4 regions of the Enterovibrio litoreus genome follow, and region 1 is predicted to be linked to each of the others. Evidence: predicted binding sites of a transcription regulator. Region 1 holds the regulator's gene; each other region holds the start of a gene.

Region 1 (5,743 bases):
ATAGCGTTGCCAGTTGCGCTTCGAGTTGCTCTGTACCGACACCGACACCGATAAGCTGCGTTGATCCACATTGGCCACACTGATGGGGGATAGGGCGCTGTGTGCCGCAGTGATGACAGCGTAGTTCGTTGCTCTGCTGGTGTAGTGTGTAATACGCATCGCAGCGTTTACACTCCGCCAGCCAACCACATTCATGACACATAAGTGCTGGTGCGTAACCGCGTCGATTCAAAAACAGCATGACCTGATTGCCGTCAGAAAGGTGCTTGCGCATCTCGGCAATCAAGGGGGCTGAAAGCCCAGATTCTAAATACAAGCCACGAATATCGAGCACACCATGTTTGGCTTTGATGGCGTTCCCCGCTCGAATGGACAAGGTGAGATGATGGTATTTGCCGGTTTTGGCATTGTGTAAGCTTTCTAAACATGGTGTAGCAGAGCCAAGTATCACAGGCACGTTTTCTTCATGACCGCGCATAACGGCAAGATCACGGGCGTGATAGCGAAAAGAGTCCTGCTGCTTATAAGATGCATCGTGCTCTTCATCAACAATGATGATGCCGAGCGATTTGAACGGCGAAAACAAGGCAGAGCGAGTACCAATAATGATGGCCGCTTCGTTGTCTCGGGCGGCGAGCCAGGCGTTGAGGCGTTCGGTGTCATTTAAACCGGAATGCATCACTTCAACGGGCACATTAAAACGGCGTTTGAAGCGATTGATCGTCTGCGGCGTCAAACCAATTTCGGGTACCAGAATCAGTGCTTGCTGACCACGTGCCAGAACCGGTTCGAGCGCATTGAGATAGACCTCTGTTTTCCCTGAGCCTGTTACCCCTTCAATCAAGTAACAGCCAAATTCAGGGCTGGCATTGATGGTGGCTACCGCCAATGCCTGTTCGTGATTGGGGGTGGGTTTGTCTTCAACCATTTGATAGCTTGATGCCCATGGTTTGGCACGGACATTTTGTACTGTTTCGATCCAGCCTTTTTCTTCCGCCGCTTTTATCACGGCAGCAGTGAGGTCGCTATCAAGCAGATCGCTATGCGCCATGGAGCCGCTGCGCAGCATCGTTAGGATTCGGGCCTGCTTGGGTGCGCGGGTCAATGCGGTGAGTGGCTGATTTTCCCCCGCTTCTGTGAGCTGCCACATGCGCTCGCGTTCGCGATGTGCAGGTTTACCTTTTCTTAGGCCACCTGGCATGACGGTCGCTAGTGCATCACCTAAGGGGTATTGATAGTAACGGCTCGCCCAATTTAAGACTTTATATAAAGAAGGGGGCCAAAGAGGTGTGTTATCTAACACCGCATTGATGGGCTTGAGTTGAGCCACATCGAAGTCAGATTGATCGGTCAGTGCGACCACAACCCCCACTTTATATTGTTTGCCAAAGGGCACGCGAACGCGTCCGCCTACGACAGGCATATCTTTACCAATAAGGTAATCAAATGTCTTGTGCAAAGGAACGGGTAACGCCACTTGGGCTATGGTTGGGATCATGAGGTGCTAGCGTCTTAGGTAGAGAGACAAGTTATGGCGACAGTGTACCTATGGGAAACAGGCGCGCAAAGTGTGCGAAGTGTTTTCTTTTGAATGACGCAGTGAAAGGGTGGAATCGTGAACCGTAAATCAATTGAACAAAAAAGTTGCTATCACAGGTCTCCTTGATTAGAATTTCGCGCCTTACAATTTGTTTGTTAACGACGTGTGGTGCCCGATAGGCTCGGGAGAGCGACACGGCCTATATTAGAGGTTATCCCTATGAAAGCTGGAATCCATCCAGAATACGCTGCAGTAACTGCAAAATGTTCATGCGGCAACACTTTTGAATTCAACACTACTCTAGGTAAAGATATTAACCTGGACGTATGTGACAAATGCCACCCATTCTACACTGGTAAGCAACGTGTTGTTGATACTGGTGGCCGTGTTGACCGCTTTAACAAGCGTTTCGGTGCATTGGGCAGCAAGTAATATTGCCGGCTCGACAAAAAAAGGGTGCGAAAGCACCCTTTTTTTATGGCTGTTACAGCTTGTAAGACCTTTTCACTGGTTCAGTACAGGTAGACTATCCCAGTTTATCTAAGCGAACCGATAGCCCTGCTACTCTCGCTGCGTTAACATTCAAATAATTCCTTTAATTTCTAATGTAATTGACCTCTTGGCGTCATAGACATTGCACACACTTATCTATTGTAAAATTCACTACACTCAAGATAAGAGTACTTGCGAATTGCTTTGTTGCTATATCAATTGCTTGGGGTAGACGGATCGCGTTTCTGCGTGAGTGATATTTGTCACCAAAGTGACGGCAACCATTCGCCCAAAGAAATGTATTTCCGCACATTTTTGCTTGCCTTTACCTATGCTTGTGGGCTCGGCTAGCAATAAGATTAATCAGCCAATAACTAATACAGTCAGGAAAACAGAAATGTCTGAAGACAAACGCCAACAGGCACTGGATTATCATGCTTATCCAGTACCAGGCAAAATCTCGGTAGAACTTACCAAACCAGCAGATACGGTTGAAGATCTTGCGTTGGCATACAGCCCAGGTGTGGCAGAGCCAGTTCGTGAAATCGCACTCGACGCCGATAACGTTTATAAATACACGGCGAAAGGCAACATGGTTGCGGTTATCTCTAACGGCACGGCTATTCTTGGTTTAGGTAACTTAGGCCCAATGGCTTCTAAACCTGTCATGGAAGGTAAAGCGCTTCTATTCAAACGTTTTGCAGGTCTTGATTCGATTGATATCGAAGTGAAGCACCGCACCATTGAAGAGTTCGTTGATACTGTCGCGAATATCTCAGACACCTTCGGCGGCATTAACCTTGAAGATATCAAAGCGCCAGATTGCTTTGAGATCGAAAAGCAGTTGATTGAACGTTGTAACGTACCAGTATTCCATGATGACCAGCATGGCACAGCGATCGTGACGTCAGCAGGTATGCTGAATGCATTAGAGCTTCAGGGCAAAGAGATCGGTGAAGCCGTGATTGTTTGCTTAGGCGCAGGTGCTGCCGCGGTTGCTTGTATGGAACTGCTGATCAAATGTGGTGCGCAGCGTGAGAAGATTTACATGTTGGATCGCAAAGGCGTGATCCACACGCGTCGTGACGACATCAATGAATACAAACAATTGTTCGCTAACAATACTGACAAGCGTACGCTTGAAGATGTGATTGAAGGTGCGGACATTTTCCTTGGCGTATCAGGCCCAGACTTGTTGCCACCAGAAGCGCTTAAACTCATGGCTGATAAGCCCATTGTTTTTGCGTGTTCAAACCCAGATCCAGAAATCAAACCAGAATTGGCACATGAAGTGCGTGACGATTTGATCATGGGTACGGGCCGTTCGGATTACCCAAACCAAGTAAACAACGTGCTGTGCTTCCCGTTCATTTTCCGTGGTGCGCTCGATGTGCGCGCAAGCAGAATCAATGACGAAATGAAACTGGCTGCCGTTGACGCCATTCGCATGCTGGCGAAAGAGCCTGTTCCTGCGGAAGTGTTGAAAGCGGCGGGTGTGGATAAGCTCAGCTTTAGCAAAGATTACATTATTCCTAAACCGATGGACCCACGTTTGCTACCACGCGTAGCCAAAGCGGTGGCGGTTGCGGCAGTAGAGTCAGGCGTTGCACGTATCGACATGCCTGAAAACTATATGTCTGATAAGTAATGGGCAGACAATAAACACAAAAGAGGAAGACAGTGCGTTATAGCAATGAATCGCGTGCTAGAAATTACCGCGTGCTTCCTTCCTTTTAAAACTGCTATAAAAAAACCAGCCAATCGGCTGGTTTTTTTGTCATTACGATGACGAAATTAATATTCTTCGTCATTAAAATCGATGCCAAGTTCTTTCATGATGCGCTTCACTTCGGCAGGCACGCTATCCGCTTTGTCTTTACGAATATCGTCATCCGTTGGCAGTGGTTGTCCCGTGTAAGCATGTAAAAACGCTTCACACAACAGTTCACTGTTCGTCGCATGTCGTAAATTATTGACCTGTCGACGTGTACGCTCATCTGTTAGGATTTTAAGCACTTTCAGAGGGATAGAGACGGTGATCTTCTTTACTTGCTCTTTCTTTTTACCGTGCTCGGCGTAAGGGTTAATATATTCGCCATTCCACTCTGCCATCGTGCACCTTCTAAGCAGTTTCATTGATAAATCGCTGTCAACACCGGAAGCATGATGCCCAGGTTGGATGAATTTCGAATTTTAGCGATATTAACCGCTACATGTAAAGACATATAGACGTCCAGAAGTATTGACGTCTTGCTTTTGAGTGGTTAAGGTTGACGCTATCTGCTCGTATTATGATCGCATTTTGACAGGGAAAGACACCATGAGCGACAAGAAGTCAGCCACGATTGCCGTACGCACTGGCATCACCACAGATTCTCAGCACAATGCTGTGGTTCCTCCTATTTACCTTTCTACTAATTACGAATTCCCTGAGTTTGGTTCTGTCCCGACCTACGATTATGCTCGTGGTGGTAACCCGACCCGCAACCTGTTGGAAACGGCACTGGCCGAGCTTGAAAACGGCGCAGGTGCGGTGGTGACCAACTGCGGTATGTCCGCGATTAACCTGTTGCTTTCTCTGCTTGGCCCTGATGATTTGATTGTTGCGCCTCATGATTGCTACGGCGGCACGTATCGCTTGTTTGATTCTCGCGCCAAGAAAGGGGCGTTTAAGGTTGAGTTCGTCGATCAGTCTAATCTTGAAGCGTTAGAAACGGCGTTGGCTAAACAGCCGAAACTCGTGTGGATTGAAACGCCATCAAATCCGCTACTGCGCGTGGTTGATATTGAACAAATAAGCCAGAAAGCCCATGCCGTGGGTGCTTGGGTAGGGGTTGATAACACCTTTCTGTCACCTGTATTGCAACAGCCATTGAACCTTGGCGCAGACTTTGTGGTGCACTCCACCACCAAATTCATTAATGGTCACTCCGATACGGTCGGTGGCGTGGTGGTTGCCAAAGAGCAAACATTGGCTGACGAGCTGAAGTGGTGGGGCAACTGCATTGGCGCGACAGGCAATGCCTTTGATAGTTATATGACGCTGCGCGGCCTTCGTACCTTGAGCGCGAGAATGCGTCAGCATGAAGAAAACAGCGCAGCAGTGTTGGCATACTTATTACAAGAATCGCTGGTGGATGTGATTTATCACCCATCATTGCCGGCGCATCCGGGCCATGAGATTGCGAAAAAACAACAAAAAGGGTTCGGCGGCATGTTGAGCTTTGAGCTTAAAGGCGGCGAAAGTGAACTGAAATTGTTCCTAGGTTCACTAAAGCTCTTCTCTTTGGCTGAGTCGCTTGGTGGCGTTGAAAGCCTAGTGACGCATCCTGGTTCAATGACGCATCGCGCTATGTCTGATGAAGCGCAGGCCGAAGCAGGTATCGCTGCAACCCTATTGCGTTTATCTATCGGTCTGGAGGATCATACGGATTTGGTCGCCGACCTGAAACAAGCATTCGATAAAGTGAGAGAGAATCAGTAATGAGCGCGGTTGAAGTCGTATCCCCTCAGCAGTCGCAGTCCCGCCAGTTACATAAATTTGGCGGCAGCAGCCTTGCCGATCCAGAGTGTTTTCGCCGCGTGGCGAGAATTCTGGCGCAATATAGTGGTGCGACAGATATTATCGTCGTTTCAGCCGCAGGTAAAACGACCAATCGTCTGATCGAATGGTTGTCCTTGCTAGATAAAGATGGGCGTCTGGCCCATGAA
Region 2 (5,743 bases), 1.3 Mb from region 1:
TCACTTTGGATGTATCGATTTCGTCAGAATTTAGCACCGAAACACCACCAATCGAAATCGTCATGATCTGAGTGCCTGCTTCTTTGTCGAACGGCAGTTTTAGCTTCTTAACCGCATCAATACACAACTGAGCGATGGGCTCACCGTCTTTTGTGTTAGGCAGCAATATTGCAAATGTTTCACCGCCATAACGCGCCAACAAGTCACCGGGACGCTTTAATGTGTCGGCTACAGCCTGCCCAATCAGTCGAATCGCTTTGTCACCAACAACACGGCCATGTTTTTCGTTGTAACGAGACATATTGTCTATTTCAATCACAATCAAACTGATCGCCAGATTATCGCGCTGGGTTCGCTTCACTTCCGCTTGAATGCATTCTTCAAAATAGTCACGGTTGCAATACCCGGTTAAACCATCGCTTTTCGACATTTTCTCCAGCTTTTTATTGGCTTCTCGCAGTTCGCGGGTTTTTGCATCAACACGTTTTTGGATCGTCAGCGCGCGATGTTGCAGCATATAAAGTAGGTATGCCAACAAGGTAAATATCAACACACCGATAAAGAAAATCAAATGCGGGTAGATGCTCATTCGGCTATTCACATAACTTGGCGATGGCGTACCTTTTAGCAACCACTCTCTGCCTGCAAAGTAAATGGGCGTTGAGGTATAGCTCAATGCGGCCACAGGCGGCTCGGATAAATCGACAACATTATGATAAATAACGTCATTTTGTGTATTCAGGCCAACATCTAATAATTCGAGATTGATGGATTCTTTTACCGTATTATTGATGGCCAGTTCAAAAATATCTTCCACATCAAACAAAGCGAGTAAAAAGCCACGAAGAGCAGATTGACGATCTGCATCTGTTTCTGGGTCACCATGAAATACGGGTAACAACATCATGAAACCGCTGTTGTCTTCGAACTCACGCTTCAACCTCATGGCAGGCGTTGCAATAGGTACACCGCGATACCAACTCATTTCTAGCGCATCTTTCATTGATTGTCGTGAGGCCAGATCAAAACCCAATATATGTTGATTCTCTTCGTAGGGCGTGATGTAACGAACGGGAAAATACCTATCTCGCGCTGCTGCCCCAACGAGGTCACCATTGGCGCTCAGCTCTATGATCTCAAAAAGCGCAAATTCGAGGGCTGCTTCTGATTCGTAGAGCTCACGGTCTTCACCGAGAACAAATTCCGCCCATTCCATTGCGCGAATAGTTGGGTGCCTATCCATGACACTGTCAGCCAATGTGGTAAAGCTCGATTCACTGATGTCCTGACTCGTGGCGAGTTGATTACGAAGTGCATAAAGCAATTCAATGCTTATATTGAGCTCTCTTCCTAAAGAAAGTGCTGCATTTTCAACATCTTTTTGAATTTCATGCGTAATCGCTTGTTTCTCTGATTGATGCAAAGACATGGCAGCGAGGAACGAGAAAAACAGCCCAACTAAGACTGTAATAATCGTTGAATACAAAACCTTCTTTGCCATCCTCAATACGCTCTCCAACAGATGTTAACTAATTGTTGGTCATATTTCGTGATCACGCCAACATTGAGCTGACTAACCGTTTGTATTCTTTGGTTCGTTAATTCATTGAGAGTGATATTTGGGGGTGCAAAGCCCTGACAGAACATTTCCTATCAGGGCTATTTTGCTATTTCTCGATTTGGCTATCTGACTAAACGATCATTAAGCCACATCTTTTCGTAACACTTTGGCTGCCTTTACCAAACTCGACAGCGCCGCTTCCACTTCATCCCAATTGCGGGTTTTCAATCCGCAATCTGGGTTTACCCACAAACGCTCGTCAGGAATGGTTTTGCGCGCTTTTTCAAGCAAAGCAACAATCCCTTCCACTTCAGGAATATTTGGTGAGTGAATGTCATAGACACCTGGGCCGACTTCATTTGGATACGCGAACGCTTCAAAGGCTTGCAGCAATTCCATGTCTGAACGCGAGGTTTCAATGGTAATCACATCTGCATCCAATGCGGCAACGGCGTCAATGATGTCATTGAATTCGCTGTAACACATATGCGTGTGGATCTGCGTGTCTGGTGTGGCACTGGCTGCAGAGATCTTAAAGGCATTGACGGCCCATTCCAGATACGTTTTCCATTGACTGGCTTTTAACGGTAACCCTTCGCGAATCGCAGGCTCATCAATTTGGATTACTTTGATACCAGCATCTTGCAAATCGGACACTTCATCACGCAGTGCCAACGCAATCTGCTCAGCAATTTGCTGACGAGAAATATCTTCTCGTGGGAACGTCCAGCCCAGAATCGTGACTGGGCCCGTCAACATGCCTTTCACAGGCTTACTGCTCAGACTTTGCGCATACGCTGTCCAATCAACAGAAATAGGTGCAGGGCGTGAAATGTCTCCGACGATCACGGCAGGTTTCACGCATCGCGAACCATAGCTTTGTACCCAACCAAAACGGGTCACCGCAAAGCCATCCAAGTGCTCTGCGAAGTATTCAACCATGTCATTGCGCTCTGGTTCACCGTGTACGAGCACATCCAGACCGAGCTTCTCTTGGCGATCGATAGCATCTTTAATGTGACCTTGAATCACTGTTGTGTACTCGGCCTCAGACAGTGCTCCCGTTTTGAACGCGCGACGTTGTTGACGTATCTCGCCGGTTTGTGGGAAAGAACCAATCGTCGTGGTCGGGAACAGTGGTAGTGACAATGACGCTTTCTGTGCTTCAGCACGTTGTTGATAAGGTAATGCGCGCTCCGCTAATGCTGCAGTGATGCCATTCACTCGTGCCTGAACCTCAGGCTTGTTAACACGAAGGCTCGTGGCACGGGCTTCAATCGCTTCGCTATATGCTTTAGCCTGCGCAATCGCTGCACTGTTTCCATTCAGCGCATTGGCCAGCAACACGACTTCGTCCACTTTTTGTTTAGCAAACGCAAGCCAGCTTTTCACTTCCGGCTCAAGGGCGGTTTCTTGCTCAACATCAATCGGAGAATGCAGCAAAGAACAACTGCTACCAATCCACAGTCTTTCGCCGAGTTTGTCTGCCGTTGGTTGCAGTGCAGTGAGCCACTTGTTGAGGTTCGCTTTCCAGATATTTCGACCATTAACCACACCAAGAGACACAACCCAATGATCTGGAATGGCATCAACAATGGTATCCACATGCTGCGGCGCGACGTTCGCATCGAGGTGCAGTCCATTGACGTTGAGCGATGAAATCACATCGAGCTGATGCTCAACTGATTCAAAATAGGTGGTGAGCAGCAGCTTCACATCGCCACCGATCACTTGATAGGCAAGCTTGAATGCATTGCGCCATTCAGTTGGTAATTCTAGGGTGAGAATAGGCTCGTCAATCTGAACCCATTCCACGCCTTGTGACTTCAATTTATTGAGAATTTGCTGATATACCGACAACAGGCGTGGCAGCAATTCAAGGCGGTTGAAATCTGCTTCTTTCTCTTTGCCCAAGAAAAGGTAAGAAATGGGTCCCAGAATCGCGGGCTTTACTTTGTATCCTGATTTCTGCGCTTCGCTAACTTCATCGAATAATTGATTCCAGCTCAGTGCAAACTCGTCGTCTTTAGTGAACTCAGGGACAATATAGTGATAGTTTGTATTAAACCACTTGGTCATGTCCGACGCGGCGCAACTGCAACCCGTTGGTGCTTTGCCTCGAGCGATACGAAACAGGGTGTCCAGATCAGGGTGACCATGACGATGACGCTTGGGAATGTGACCCAGCGTTAGGCTGGTTTGTAGCACTTGATCGTACCAAGCGAAATCGCCCACAGTGACATAAGACAGCCCTGCGTCTTTTTGTACCTGCCAGTTATGATGACGAATGGTTGCGCCAACATCCAACAGTCCTTGTTGATTGATTTCACCGTTCCAATATTGCTCCAATGCAAATTTCAGTTCTCGTTTGTTACCAATGCGCGGGTATCCCAGAATATGTGTCGTGGTCATGCTATCTCTCCTTTTTAGCCGTCCAGATGTTTACATGTCCACAATGATTCATTAGAGTGCATAAAACAAACTCAATTTACTCAAACGGATGTTGAGAATAATTCATGTTAGAAGTAAAGCACTTACGCACCCTCTCTGTATTACGCGACACAGGCTCGCTCACAGCGACAGCCACGCAGCTTTGTCTTACGCAATCTGCCCTTTCGCATCAGTTAAAAGATCTTGAACTTCGTATCGGTGCGCCTCTGTTTCTTCGAAAAACACGCCCTGTTAGATTCACCGCTGAAGGACAAGTGCTGCTCACACTGGCAGATGATGTATTGCCTCGCCTCTCGCGAGCAGAAACCGATCTAGCCGCATTAAAAGAAGATGCACAGGGACGACTGCACATGGCGATCGAATGCCACTCGTGTTTCCAATGGTTAATGCCAGCACTCAAGGAATATCGCATGAGCTGGCCGCTCGTAACGTTAGACTTCTCGTCAGGGTTTGGGTTTGAGCCTTTGCCAGCATTGGCGGGAGGAGAGCTAGACTTGGTGATCACGTCTGATATCAGCCCTCGCAGCGAAATTCACTACGAAGCACTGTTTGATTTTGAAATGCGTCTGGTATTGTCAGACACCCATCCTTTGGCTGCAAAGAAAGTCATTGAGCCCAAGGATTTGGCGGGAGAGACCCTGCTCACCTACCCTGTTCAGCGACAGCGCATGGACGTGATAAAACACTTTTTACACCCTGCGGGCATTGAACCAGCGCAGTTTAAATCCGCAGACAATACCTTAATGCTGATTCAAATGGTCACCGCAGGTTTGGGTGTGGCAGCGCTGCCAAATTGGGCAATCAGTGAGTTTTCAAGGCAGGGGCTGGTAGTTGATAGGCCACTCGGCAAAGGGCTTTGGCGTCGACTTTATGCCGCAGTAAGAAATCAGGAGGCGCAACGGCCCTATCTTCAAGCATTCTTCGCCACCGCTCGCAATCAATGCCATACCCATTTGGATGGTATTAAGAAGGTCTAATACCCATTGGCATCAATAGATTATCTACTTTTGGCGCAATTGATTGACCACGGGGTCGTAGTAACACCCCATTTCATCCAGTTTGTGTTGAAAGGATTGTTGATCCAATTCCAATTGCGACAAGAGATCGTCGAGGCTATCGCACTCTAAACGCAGCTTCTCATTCACGATGCTGTAAACCATTGCACCTTCAAGATGCGAAAGATTGTGAATTTCCATCACCACATACTCCTGTTGATAACACGCTTTCAATTATCTTAGAACACGATGCAATGTACGGAGAAGTAGAGGCAGTAAACAGCCACAAAAAAGGCACTTCACGTGCCTTATTATTGCGTTTGAGACGGAGAAGATCCCCGTTAACGAATCATAGCTAGGAAGTCAGTGGCTCAAGCTAGCGTGGACAAGGCCACACCTGATGCACCGACAATTGCCATTAGAGCGCAGCACAATTGCAGCAAATGCGGTGGCGTTTGACGCAGCAAATGAACCGCCCATACCATGACACCCAGCAATACCAAACCCAAACTGGTCAAGACTGACGTCACAAGCGCATTGGCCGATGCTTCAGGCAGTGAAGTGCTGGCCATTGCTATGATCACAGCCATCAACATCGCGGCGACAATGCCCGCCACAGGAAGAATGCGATGAAAGGCTTGTAAACGTGAACGCGCTCTAACCAGCAGGCAATGCGACGTGATTGCGCCAACCAATACAACTTGTGACAACATCAAGGTCCCAACAGACACACCTT
Region 3 (5,743 bases), 1.1 Mb from region 1:
CAATAAGAATAAAAAACCAAGCAGATCGACCCAGGCTTTTTTCTTTTCAGACGCAGGGCGATAGAAAATATCAACGCGAACATGAGCGCCTTTTAACAGCGCATAGGCGGCGCCAAGCATGATGACGTAATTGTGAAAATAAAGGACAGATTCTTGCAGAAACACCGACCCTGAGTTCAGTAAATAGCGCATCACGACGACCACAAAGGTGATCAGCACGATGGCCAACACGAACCAAGAAACAATGCGTCCTGTCCAGTCACTAAAACGATTGATGCCCTTAATGAGGGCAATAAGACGAGGAGAGGCGGTATCCATACTACTACTCTAACTTCAGCCTGTGGGCTTAATGGAAAAGACTAAGAGGCTGCCAAAGACAGCCTCTTAAAGGTTATTGCGGGTTACGGGCATTTAGCATGGATTGCTCAGAAATTGCATGCCAATCAATCGCTTGATCGCGGAATGATTTGTAAGAGTCGTACACTTTCTTACTGATCGCATCCACTTCTGCCTGCTCGGCAACCACTTGGTCAGCCAGCACTTGCAACTGGCTCAGAACTTCTGCTGGGTACGGGCGAAGTGCGACCTTATGCTCTCCCACCAGACTTTCCAGTGCCGCATTGTTACGTGCGGTGAATTCAGCCAGCATGTCAGCGTTAGCAATGCGCGTTGCACCCAAAACGATCGATTGCAGATCTTTAGGCAGTTTTTCGAATGCGTCTTTATTGATCAGCGCTTCCAGCGTTGTACCTGGCTCATGCCAACCTGGGTAGTAGTAGTACTTCGCAGCCTTGTGCAAACCAAAGGCCAGATCATTGTATGGACCCACCCACTCAGTCGCGTCGATGGCGCCAGATTGCAGTGATGGGAAAATTTCACCACCTGGTAGCAATACCGGTGTGCCGCCAGCACGTTTCAACACTTCACCGCCAAGGCCAGGAATACGCATTTTCAGACCTTCGAGATCGCCAATGGTATTGATTTCTTTGTTAAACCAACCGCCCATTTGCACACCGGTGTTACCCGCAGGCATAGGAATGATACCGAAAGGTTCATAGGCTTCAGCCCAAAGTTCAAGGCCACCACCGTTGTAGATCCAACCGTTCATTTCTTGTGCTGTCAGACCAAAAGGAACCGCTGCAAAGAACTGCCCTGCTGGCGCTTTACCTTTCCAGTAGTAACCTGCACCGTGACCCAGTTCAGCGGTTCCGCGCGAAACGGCATCAAACACGTCGAGTGCACCAACCAACTCACCAGCACCATATACTTTGACTTCAAGGCGACCGTCACTCATTTCAGTGATCAGTTCTGCCAAATTGTTGGCACCAGTACCTAGACCTGGGAAGTTCTTCGGCCAAGTCGTGACCATTTTCCAGGTAATTTTCTCTTGTTCAACGGGCTGTGCCTGCGCACTAGCTTCCTGCTTTTGCTCACCACAACCGGTCAATAGCACGCTGAGTGCAACTGCCGTGGCGGCAATAAACGAACGACGTTTATACATTTGGTAATCTCCTTGCTTCGAAAGGCGAAAAAACTCAAGCAGCACAGAAAAAAATCGTGTAAAAATAGTTACTGCTTAAACAACGGGTATCGTCTGAACGCATCAGCGATGGGTTAATAAGTTGTTGCAATAACTTTACCTATTATCTCGTTCAGCAAGTAGTTCAAACACAAGGTTGTTTGAAGTTGGTCATACAATGACCTGCATTGATAAACTGCATGATTGATATGACACTCGATTATGTTGTGTATTTCATGTTTTACCTGATGTAGTGGCACATCCCCTTTGTCGCTCGTCGCTTCTATTCACACACAACAACCTTGTACCTGCCTCTTTTTTCAGGCGCTTAACTCCCCCAAAAAAGCCACCCAAACATTTAGACGTCTAGCCGTAAAAATATCTATTGACTTGCCGTTCGAGTATCAATAGCATCAAATGCCATAAGATTGTTAAAAACCAAACGTTATAGCTGGATTCTTAACTATTTATTAACATGATTTAGTCCAGGAAGGCGTATGATCGAAATAAAACAGGTTAATAAGGAGTTCAAACAGGGCACACACACTATTCATGCCCTGCGCGATATTGACCTTCACATACCTCAAGGCAGAATATTTGGTGTGATTGGTGCGTCTGGTGCAGGAAAAAGCACCCTGATCCGCATTGTGAATTTGCTAGAACGCCCAACAAGCGGCCAAGTGATTGTGGGCGGCGTGGATCTCACGGCCCTTTCTTCAACCGAACTCACTAAAGAGCGCCAGAAAATCGGCATGATTTTCCAGCACTTCAATCTTCTTTCTTCCCGCACCGTGTTTAACAACGTGGCACTGCCACTTGAACTAGCAGGGAAAAACCAACAACACATTCACACCAAGGTGATGCAGTTACTTGAACTGGTTGGCCTTGAAGACAAACATGATACTTATCCGGCGAATCTGAGTGGCGGTCAAAAGCAACGCGTGGCGATTGCGCGGGCACTCGCCAGCGACCCAAACGTGCTTTTGTGCGACGAAGCCACCAGCGCATTGGATCCTGCCACCACCCATTCCATTCTGAATCTGCTTCAGACCATCAACCAGAAATTGGGACTGACCATTTTGCTGATCACCCACGAAATGGATGTGGTGAAGCGTATTTGTCACGAAGTCGCAATCATCGGTGATGGCGAATTGGTTGAAAAAGGGCCAGTTGGTGATATTTTTGCCCACCCTAAAACGGAGCTGGCACGCACCTTTATTCGCTCAACCCTGGATTTATCAATCCCTCAAGATTATGCCGAACGTCTTCAATCGCAAAGCAAGGGCACGTTGCCGCCACTTGTTCGTCTTGAATTCACGGGCGCAAGTGTGGATGCCCCGCTGATCAGTCAGGCTTCGCGCAAATACAACATCGACATCAGCATTTTGAGTTCAGACATGGATTATGCCGGTGGCGTGAAGTTCGGCCTGATGCTGGCGGAGTTCTTTGGCGACGAAGAAAACGTCAACAACGCGCTGACCTTTTTGAAAGATCACAATATCAACGTCGAGGTGCTGGGATATGTCGCTTAATCTTGCTGCCATTTCTGGCTGGTTCACGGACAACGAACGACTTGTGGGTCTGTTGATTGATGCTCTGGGTCAAACTCTCACCATGGTTGTCGTATCAGGCATCATTGGCTTTTTGTTTGGTATTCCACTGGGCGTACTGCTGCATTTGACCAAACCGCGTGGATTGTTGGAAAACCCAATCCTGAACAAAGTCATCGGCATTGTCGTGAATATTGGCCGCTCGATCCCTTTCATCATTCTGTTGGTGGCCATTATCCCGTTCACACGCTTTGTGATCGGCAGTTCAATTGGCACTGGCGCGGCAATTGTGCCACTCACCGTTGGTGCGATTCCTTTTATAGCTCGCCTTGTTGAAGGCGCATTACTGGAAGTGCCATCTGGCCTTGTGGAAGCCGCGCAAGCCATGGGCGCAACCCCGCTGCAAATTATTCACAAAGTGCTACTGCCTGAAGCCTTGCCGGGGATTATCAACGGCGCAACCATTACTTTGGTGACGCTGGTGAGCTATTCCGCGATGGCGGGGGCTGTCGGCGGCGGTGGTCTGGGCGACGTCGGTATTCGCTATGGTTACCAACGCTTTGACGGCACCATCATGCTGATTACCGTGGTGATGCTGGTTATTTTGGTTCAACTGATTCAATCCGCTGGCGATCACCTGGTGAAGCGAGTCGATCACAGATAAAAACGGGTGGGTACCCACCTGATAAAAATGGAAATTTACATAACTTTTAAGGAGATGCGTTATGAACTTTACACTAAAAAAATTGGCTGCGGCTGCGGGCTTGGTTTCTGCACTGGCACTGACAGGTTGTGGTCAAGAAGAAGCGGTTGATCTGACCAAAGTGAAAATTGGTGTGATGGCAGGCGCTGAAGAACAGGTTGCTGAAATCGCGGCAAAAGTTGCCAAAGAAAAATACGGGCTGGATGTAGAGCTGGTTACCTTCACTGACTACGTATCACCCAATGCGGCACTGGAAGAAGGCTCAATTGATGCCAATGCGTTCCAACACAAACCGTATCTGGATCAGCAAATCAGCGACCGTGGTTACAAGTTTACCGTTGCTGGCAACACACTGGTCTACCCAATTGCGGGTTATTCAAGCAAAGTAACGTCAGTTGATCAAATCGAAAATGGCGCACAAATCGCCGTGCCGAACGACCCAACCAACCTTGGCCGTTCTTTGCTTTTACTTGAGCAACAAGGTCTGATTGAAGTTGAAGATACCGCAGGTCTGAATGCAACAGTGCTAGATATCACAAGCAACCCAAAAGATCTGAAAATTGTTGAGCTAGAAGCGGCACAACTTCCGCGTTCTTTGGAAGACGTAACTTTGGCGATCATCAACACCACTTACGCAAGTGCGATTAACCTGTCACCAGAGAAAGACGGTGTCTTCGTTGAAAACAAAGAATCTCCGTATGTGAACCTGATTGTTGCGCGAACTGATAATGTTCAAGCGCAGAATGTTCAGCAGTTCGTGCAAGCGTACCAATCTGATGCGGTGTTTAACGCGGCAGTGGAAACGTTTGATGGTGGTGTAGTGAAAGGCTGGTAATCACCGAGCTTCTGACCTACCTCTAAAGCCTGTGCTCGTCACAGGCTTTTTCTTTTCATTGGCGCTGGCATCTGTTTGCCCGCCATGGTATCAACACCTAACAACGGCATCACGAGCGCCAATCAATCCCTTGTTAACTGAGCGAATATGGACATTCTCGCAACCCTTGGCCTATTTATTGGCTCACTAATTTCAAACACACTTGCCTCTCTGGCTGGCGGCGGCTCCGGCCTGTTACAGCTTCCGCTTCTGTTGTTTCTCGGCCTAACGTTTTCTATTGCGCTTGCAACACATAAAGTGGCGTCTGTTGCCCTTGGCTTGGGCGCAGCATTCAAACACTGGAGAAGTGGCAATCTCGACCCTGCACTGACTCTCTATGTGGTATTGGCTGGCGCGGCGGGTGTAATAACAGGTGCGAACCTGATCTTGTTTGTGCCCGGCCCATGGGCGGAAGGCTTACTCGGCGGACTCATTATTCTGCTTGGCGTTTATTCGCGTTTACGTAAATCGCTGGGACACGAACCTGAACCCAAACACCGCGATACCCTAGGCATGATACTAGGCTGCTTAGGGCTGAGTCTGATCGGCATACTCAACGGCTCGCTGACCGCTGGTACAGGCTTATTTGTCACGCTGTTTTTAGTGCGTTGGTTCGGTTTAGATTACAAACAAGCGGTGGCACTCACATTGGTGAGCGTGGGTCTATTTTGGAATGGATTAGGCGCGGTAACACTGGCTTTGGCAGGTGCAGAGATTTATTGGCCTTGGATTCCTGCATTGCTTGCAGGTTCACTGCTGGGTGGTTATCTCGGTGCATATATGGCTGATAAATACAGCAATCAACTGATTAAAGTCGCGTTTGAACTGCTCACATTTGCTGTCGGTATCAAACTGCTTTGGGGTGTGTGGTAAGGAACATGATGGATAAGATAAACAACGTGGACATCGACATTTACTACTGCCGCCAATGCAACTGGATGTTGCGCGCTACTTGGATGGCGCAAGAACTGCTTTCCACCTTCAGCGAAGAGGTTAGTAGCGTGGCCCTTCACCCTGACACCGGTGGCCGTTTTGAAATCCACTGCAACGGCGAAATGATATGGGAGCGCAAACGCGATGGTGGCTTTCCCGAAGCC
Region 4 (5,743 bases), 310 kb from region 1:
CCTTCTTCGCGCCTGCATCAAGGTGGGCTTGACCATGTTCACGATTGCCATAAACGCCAGTGCAATCGAGCACGATGTCGATGTCTAAATCACGCCAAGGAAGAAGGTTGATATCGCTAAGATGTAGGATGCGGATTTTATCGTCGCCGACAAAAAGAAATTCCTGACTGTTCGAGACCTTTTTAAAGAAGCGACCATGACTGGTGTCATATTGCAGAAGGTGTGCCATCGCATCAGGCTCTGCAAGTTCATTGACAGCAACGATGTCAATGTTATCTCTTCTGCCACTCTCGTAAAGTGCGCGGAGCACACTACGACCAATTCGGCCAAATCCATTGATTGCGACGCGTAATGCCATGTCCCTGATCATCTCAGTCATTAATGAAATGCGGCCGACAGTCTATCTCAAGCACGTAAAATACGCACGTAGAATGTGATTGGTCTCTCATCAATATTTCTGATTGATTGGTTCAAAAATCAAAAAGAAAAAGCCCCGCAAAAGCAGGGCTAGAAGGTTACGTTTTAACACCTAATATCGCTAGTTAAGCAAGCAACTCTTTCGCCGTCTCAACCACGTTTTCAACCGTAAAGCCGAACATCTTGAACAGCTCGCCTGCTGGTGCAGATTCGCCAAAGGTGTGCATACCGATGATACGGCCGTCGAAACCAACGTACTTGTACCAGAAGTCAGCAATACCCGCTTCAATCGCAACACGTGCGGTCACGTCTGAAGGCAGCACTGATTCACGGTAAGCCGCATCTTGCTTGTCAAACACGTCAGTTGCAGGCATAGAAACAACGCGAACTTGCTTGCCATCTGCAGCGATTTGCGCCGCAGCTTCTACCGCAAGTTCAACTTCAGAACCTGTCGCAATCAAAATAAGGTCAGGCTTACCTGCGCAATCTTTCAGGACGTAACCGCCCTTCGCGATGTCAGCCACTTGCTCAGCAGAACGATCTTGCTGCGCCAAGTTTTGACGCGAGAAAATCAGCGACGTTGGGCCGTCTTTGCGCTCAATCGCCAGTTTCCAAGCAACTGCAGATTCCACTTGGTCACACGGACGCCATGTGCTCATGTTTGGTGTTAGGCGGAGTGATGCAATTTGCTCAACAGGTTGGTGTGTCGGGCCATCTTCACCCAAACCGATAGAGTCATGGGTGTACACTTGGATGTTCTGAATTTTCATCAGTGCAGCCATGCGCATTGCGTTACGTGCGTATTCCATGAACATCAGGAAGGTTGCACCGTAAGGCACGAAACCGCCGTGCAGTGCGATGCCGTTGATGATCGCCGTCATACCGAACTCACGCACACCGTAGTGAATGTAGTTACCAGATGCGTCATCAGCGGTTACCGCTTTCGAGCCAGACCACATGGTCAGGTTTGAAGGCGCAAGGTCAGCAGAGCCACCCATAAATTCAGGCAACATAGCACCAAACGCTTCTAGCGCGTTTTGAGATGCTTTACGTGATGCAATGTTGGCAGGGTTTGCTTGCAAATCAGCGATGATTTGGTTCGCTTTCGCTTCCCATTCTGCTGGCAATTCGCCGTTTACGCGACGCTTGAATTCAGCCGCAAGCTCTGGATAAGCCGCTTCATAAGCTGCAAGTTTTTCATTCCACGCAGACTCTTTCGTCGCGCCCGCTTCTTTTGCATCCCATGCGCCGTAAACGTCAGCTGGAATTTCAAACGGACCGTGCTCCCAACCTAGTTGCTTGCGCGTTGCTGCGATTTCATCCGCGCCCAGTGGTGCGCCGTGACAGTCGTGTGTGCCTGCTTTGTTTGGTGAGCCAAAACCAATTACGGTTTTGGTACAAATCAGTGTCGGACGGCCTGTTTCAGCTTTTGCTGCTTCAATCGCTGCGTTGATTGCGTCAGCGTCGTGACCATCAACCGCAGGGATAACATGCCAGCCGTACGCTTCGAAACGCTGAGGTGTATTGTCAGTGAACCAACCTTCAACATGACCATCGATAGAAATGCCGTTGTCGTCCCAAAACGCCACCAACTTACCAAGGCCTAATGTGCCTGCAAGTGAACACGCTTCGTGAGAGATACCTTCCATCAAACAGCCGTCTCCCAAGAACACATAAGTGTTGTGGTCAACGATGTCGTGGCCTTCACGGTTAAATTGCGCTGCCAGAGATTTTTCTGCCATCGCCATGCCTACCGCATTGGTGATGCCTTGGCCAAGAGGACCGGTTGTGGTCTCGATGCCTGGTGCATAACCGTACTCAGGGTGGCCCGGGGTTTTAGAATGTAGCTGGCGGAAGTTTTTCAGATCATCAATCGACAGATCGTAACCCGTTAGGTGAAGCAGAGAGTAAATCAGCATTGAGCCATGACCGTTCGACAAAACGAAACGGTCGCGGTCAGCCCACTCAGGGTTTTGTGGGTTGTGGTTCATGTGATCGCGCCAGAGAACTTCGGCGATATCAGCCATGCCCATTGGGGCGCCCGGGTGACCAGAGTTGGCTTGTTGTACACCGTCCATGCTTAGTGCACGAATCGCGTTTGCTAAAACCTTGCGGGAAGACATGTCTGCTCCTGAGATCAATAGAGGTTTTGTGTTATATGCAATCAGGCACAATACTTTTATTTGTAAATGGCCAGATCGCAGAGTTCGGCGGGCTCGTATTGTCGCAAGACTCCCGTTCCTCTGCAAACGTTTTACATGGCTGATTTTATAGGGAACAGCGTCAATTTAGCCTGCACGTACTGCATCTATTTGTAATTGTGGGGTTAGCAACGCAAACGTTTACGTGTTAGACGGACAAACCGTGGGGTTGATTTATCAATCTCGTGACGTAGAATAGACGTCCAGATGGAAAAGCATCTATACATTTAAACGTATATTCGATATCAATTTTATACCAACGGCAGTCAGCACACGTTTAACACACTGCTGAAATTGGTATTCACTCATTAGGGAAAACGTTATGGCTAAGCACCTGTTCACTTCTGAATCTGTATCAGAAGGGCACCCAGACAAAATTGCAGATCAGATTTCTGATGCCGTTCTTGATGCAATTCTGGAGCAGGATCCAAAAGCACGTGTTGCGTGTGAAACCTATGTCAAAACTGGCATGGTGATGGTTGGCGGTGAAGTAACAACGTCAGCATGGGTTGATATCGAAGAAATCACGCGTGAAACCGTGCGTGATATTGGTTATGTCCATTCTGACATGGGCTTTGATGCTGATTCTTGTGCCGTATTGAATACCATTGGTAAGCAATCGCCTGACATCAACCAAGGTGTTGACAAAGCAGATCCTAAAGATCAAGGCGCTGGCGACCAAGGCATCATGTTTGGCTATGCGTGTAACGAAACTGACGTGCTGATGCCTGCTCCAATTACTTACTCACACCTTCTTGTTAAGAAACAAGCTGAAGTGCGTAAGAGCGGCAAACTAAACTTCCTACGTCCAGATGCAAAGTCTCAAGTCACCTTCCAATACGACCAAGGCAAAATTGTGGGCATTGATGCGGTTGTCCTTTCGACTCAGCATTGCGATTCAGTGACCACTGAACACCTTCGCGAAGCAGTCATGGAAGAAATCATCAAACCTGTACTGCCAAGCGAGTGGTTGAACAAAGAGACCAAATTCTTCATTAACCCAACCGGTCGTTTTGTTATCGGTGGCCCAATGGGCGACTGTGGTTTGACCGGTCGTAAGATCATCGTTGATACCTACGGCGGCGCAGCGCGTCACGGTGGCGGTGCATTCTCGGGTAAAGATCCATCAAAGGTTGACCGTTCTGCAGCATACGCAGCGCGTTATGTCGCGAAAAACATCGTTGCCGCGGGTCTTGCGGATCGCTGTGAAATCCAATTGTCATACGCCATCGGTGTCGCTGATCCAACATCTATCATGGTTGAAACTTTCGGCACTCAGAAAGTATCAGAAGAGATCATCATCGAAGCCGTACGTCAGCACTTTGACTTGCGTCCATATGGCCTGCAAGAAATGCTGGATCTGCTGCAACCTATCTACAAGAAAACAGCAGCTTACGGTCACTTCGGCCGCGAAGAATTCCCTTGGGAAAAAACCGACAAAGTGGCTGCACTGCGCGATTTCGCTAACATCAAGTAAGCGCACAGTAAAACAGCTTTGCACAAAGAGGTCTTCGGGCCTCTTTTTTGATCCTGCTTCCAACCATACCCCCACACTTCATGTCCCGTGATGCCATATAGATTTTAAAAAGCGATTTTTGCGTTGTAAAAACAGCGTGATAAATCGATACATCGTGTATCTAACAACTAATACAGTTTTTCAATAAGGATCAGCGATACGATAGAGTCGTTGTGTCCGGTTCGTTGTCCGTGTCATACAGATAACATGCATATTCTGCGAATTGCATCGTCAAAGATTAAGGAAAAATCGCATGACGGAGCTGCTTGAAAGACCGCTGGTTTTACCCTGCGGCTTAACACTAAAAAATCGTCTGATAAAGACCGCCACCGCTGAAGGGCTGTCCGATCGCTTTGGACGTCCAACTCTCCGGCTTTTGCGTCTTTATAAGCAATGGGCAGCCAGTGGTGCTTCAGCCATTATTACTGGCAATATCCATGTCGACAGCAACCACCGAGAGCAATGGCGCTCTTTGGTTATTGACACGCACGGGAGTCCCGCACGCTTTAAGATACTGACTCAACGTGTCCGCCGTGAACACTGCGCCTTGATCGCCCAGTTAAATCATGGCGGTCCGCAAACACCCAACGATATTCATCACCACCCGTTTTCGCCCAGTGACAGCAAGCCACCTTGGTATTTTCTAGACTATAACCCTGCTCGGGCGATGAGCCATGACGAAATCGAAAGTGTCATTGAGCAATTTAGTTCTGCGGCTCGTTTTTGTCACAATGCCGGATTCTCAGGCGTGCAAATCCATGCGGCACACGGCTATCTGCTCAGCGCATTTCTCTCACCTGCGTGGAATCACCGCACGGATAAATGGGGAAGCAATGCAACCGATCGGGCGCGTATAGTCATCCGTATTATTGAAGGTATTAAGAATCAGACAAACCATCAATTCGCGGTAGGCATCAAACTCAATTGCCGTGACTTTATCAAAGGCGGTACGACAGAAGAGGATTGCGCCGAAACCGTCCGATTGCTTTGCGATGCAGGCGCTGACTTCATTGAGATCAGCGGTGGCAGCTATCTCACCATGGCCATGTCTGGGCAAAAAGCCGTGAAGTCCAGTGCCTATTTTGCCGATTACCTGCCCAAAATCCGGCAGCAATGCAGCGTGCCATTGCTGCTAACAGGTGGTATTCGCGACAAAGAGACGATCGACAGACTTCTCGGCGATCACACCGCTGACCTGATCGGCATGGCGCGACCGTTTTGTCTGGTGGACCGCCCCATCGCCTTACTCAGAGCAGGTAAAACGCTGCCGGGGAAAGCGCCTTGCTCTTCAGCCTCAAAAGCGTGGAGAGGAAGCTTACGACGCCTACTTCCCTCCCTGGCCACCCTTGACCATTATCGAGAGCAAGCATGGTTTGCTGACACCCTTCATTGCAAAAGCCGACACCATCCAACCCTTTCTGCGTTGAGCCCCAAAAGCGCCTTGAATGCGTTTTATCAACGCGAAGAGCAGCATCGCCGAGATGCACCGCAATACACGCTCAATGCGTGGTGGGGAGGCAGGATCACGGAATCCATCGCCAATACTGCACTGGTCATCCCCGTCAGTTGCTTCGAGCAATTTTTTTGCGATGTTCTTAAGCAATGCCAA

The links. Region 1 encodes MetJ, which represses methionine synthesis genes. Its sites were predicted from a motif close to TTAGACNTNTANANGTCTAA; they were not measured.
Region 2: the regulator MetJ is predicted to act here: its motif matches at 3,988-4,007, upstream of metE (5-methyltetrahydropteroyltriglutamate--homocysteine S-methyltransferase).
Region 3: the regulator MetJ is predicted to act here: its motif matches at 1,878-1,897, upstream of metN (methionine ABC transporter ATP-binding protein MetN).
Region 4: the regulator MetJ is predicted to act here: its motif matches at 2,814-2,833, upstream of metK (methionine adenosyltransferase).

The regions. Positions count from the first base shown of each region.
Region 1 covers NZ_CP166194.1:3,290,298-3,296,040, reverse strand. The annotation lists gene priA (primosomal protein N') at 1-1,498, opposite strand, end outside; gene rpmE (50S ribosomal protein L31) at 1,760-1,972, shown strand; gene AB8599_RS14745 (malic enzyme-like NAD(P)-binding protein) at 2,430-3,680, shown strand; gene metJ (met regulon transcriptional regulator MetJ) at 3,827-4,144, opposite strand; gene AB8599_RS14735 (O-succinylhomoserine (thiol)-lyase) at 4,353-5,516, shown strand; gene AB8599_RS14730 (bifunctional aspartate kinase/homoserine dehydrogenase II) at 5,516-5,743, shown strand, end outside.
Region 2 covers NZ_CP166194.1:1,964,145-1,969,887, forward strand. The annotation lists gene AB8599_RS08550 (CHASE domain-containing protein) at 1-1,501, opposite strand, end outside; gene metE (5-methyltetrahydropteroyltriglutamate--homocysteine S-methyltransferase) at 1,703-3,973, opposite strand; gene metR (HTH-type transcriptional regulator MetR) at 4,078-4,989, shown strand; gene AB8599_RS08565 (DUF4250 domain-containing protein) at 5,014-5,208, opposite strand; gene AB8599_RS08570 (hypothetical protein) at 5,379-5,743, opposite strand, start outside.
Region 3 covers NZ_CP166194.1:899,521-905,263, reverse strand. The annotation lists gene AB8599_RS03950 (TRAP transporter small permease subunit) at 1-318, opposite strand, end outside; gene AB8599_RS03945 (TRAP transporter substrate-binding protein) at 392-1,501, opposite strand; gene metN (methionine ABC transporter ATP-binding protein MetN) at 2,017-3,051, shown strand; gene AB8599_RS03935 (methionine ABC transporter permease) at 3,041-3,733, shown strand; gene AB8599_RS03930 (MetQ/NlpA family lipoprotein) at 3,795-4,607, shown strand; gene AB8599_RS03925 (sulfite exporter TauE/SafE family protein) at 4,755-5,519, shown strand; gene AB8599_RS03920 (SelT/SelW/SelH family protein) at 5,528-5,743, shown strand, end outside.
Region 4 covers NZ_CP166194.1:2,983,557-2,989,299, forward strand. The annotation lists gene epd (erythrose-4-phosphate dehydrogenase) at 1-358, opposite strand, end outside; gene tkt (transketolase) at 543-2,540, opposite strand; gene metK (methionine adenosyltransferase) at 2,941-4,095, shown strand; gene AB8599_RS13260 (metal-dependent hydrolase) at 4,388-5,743, shown strand, end outside.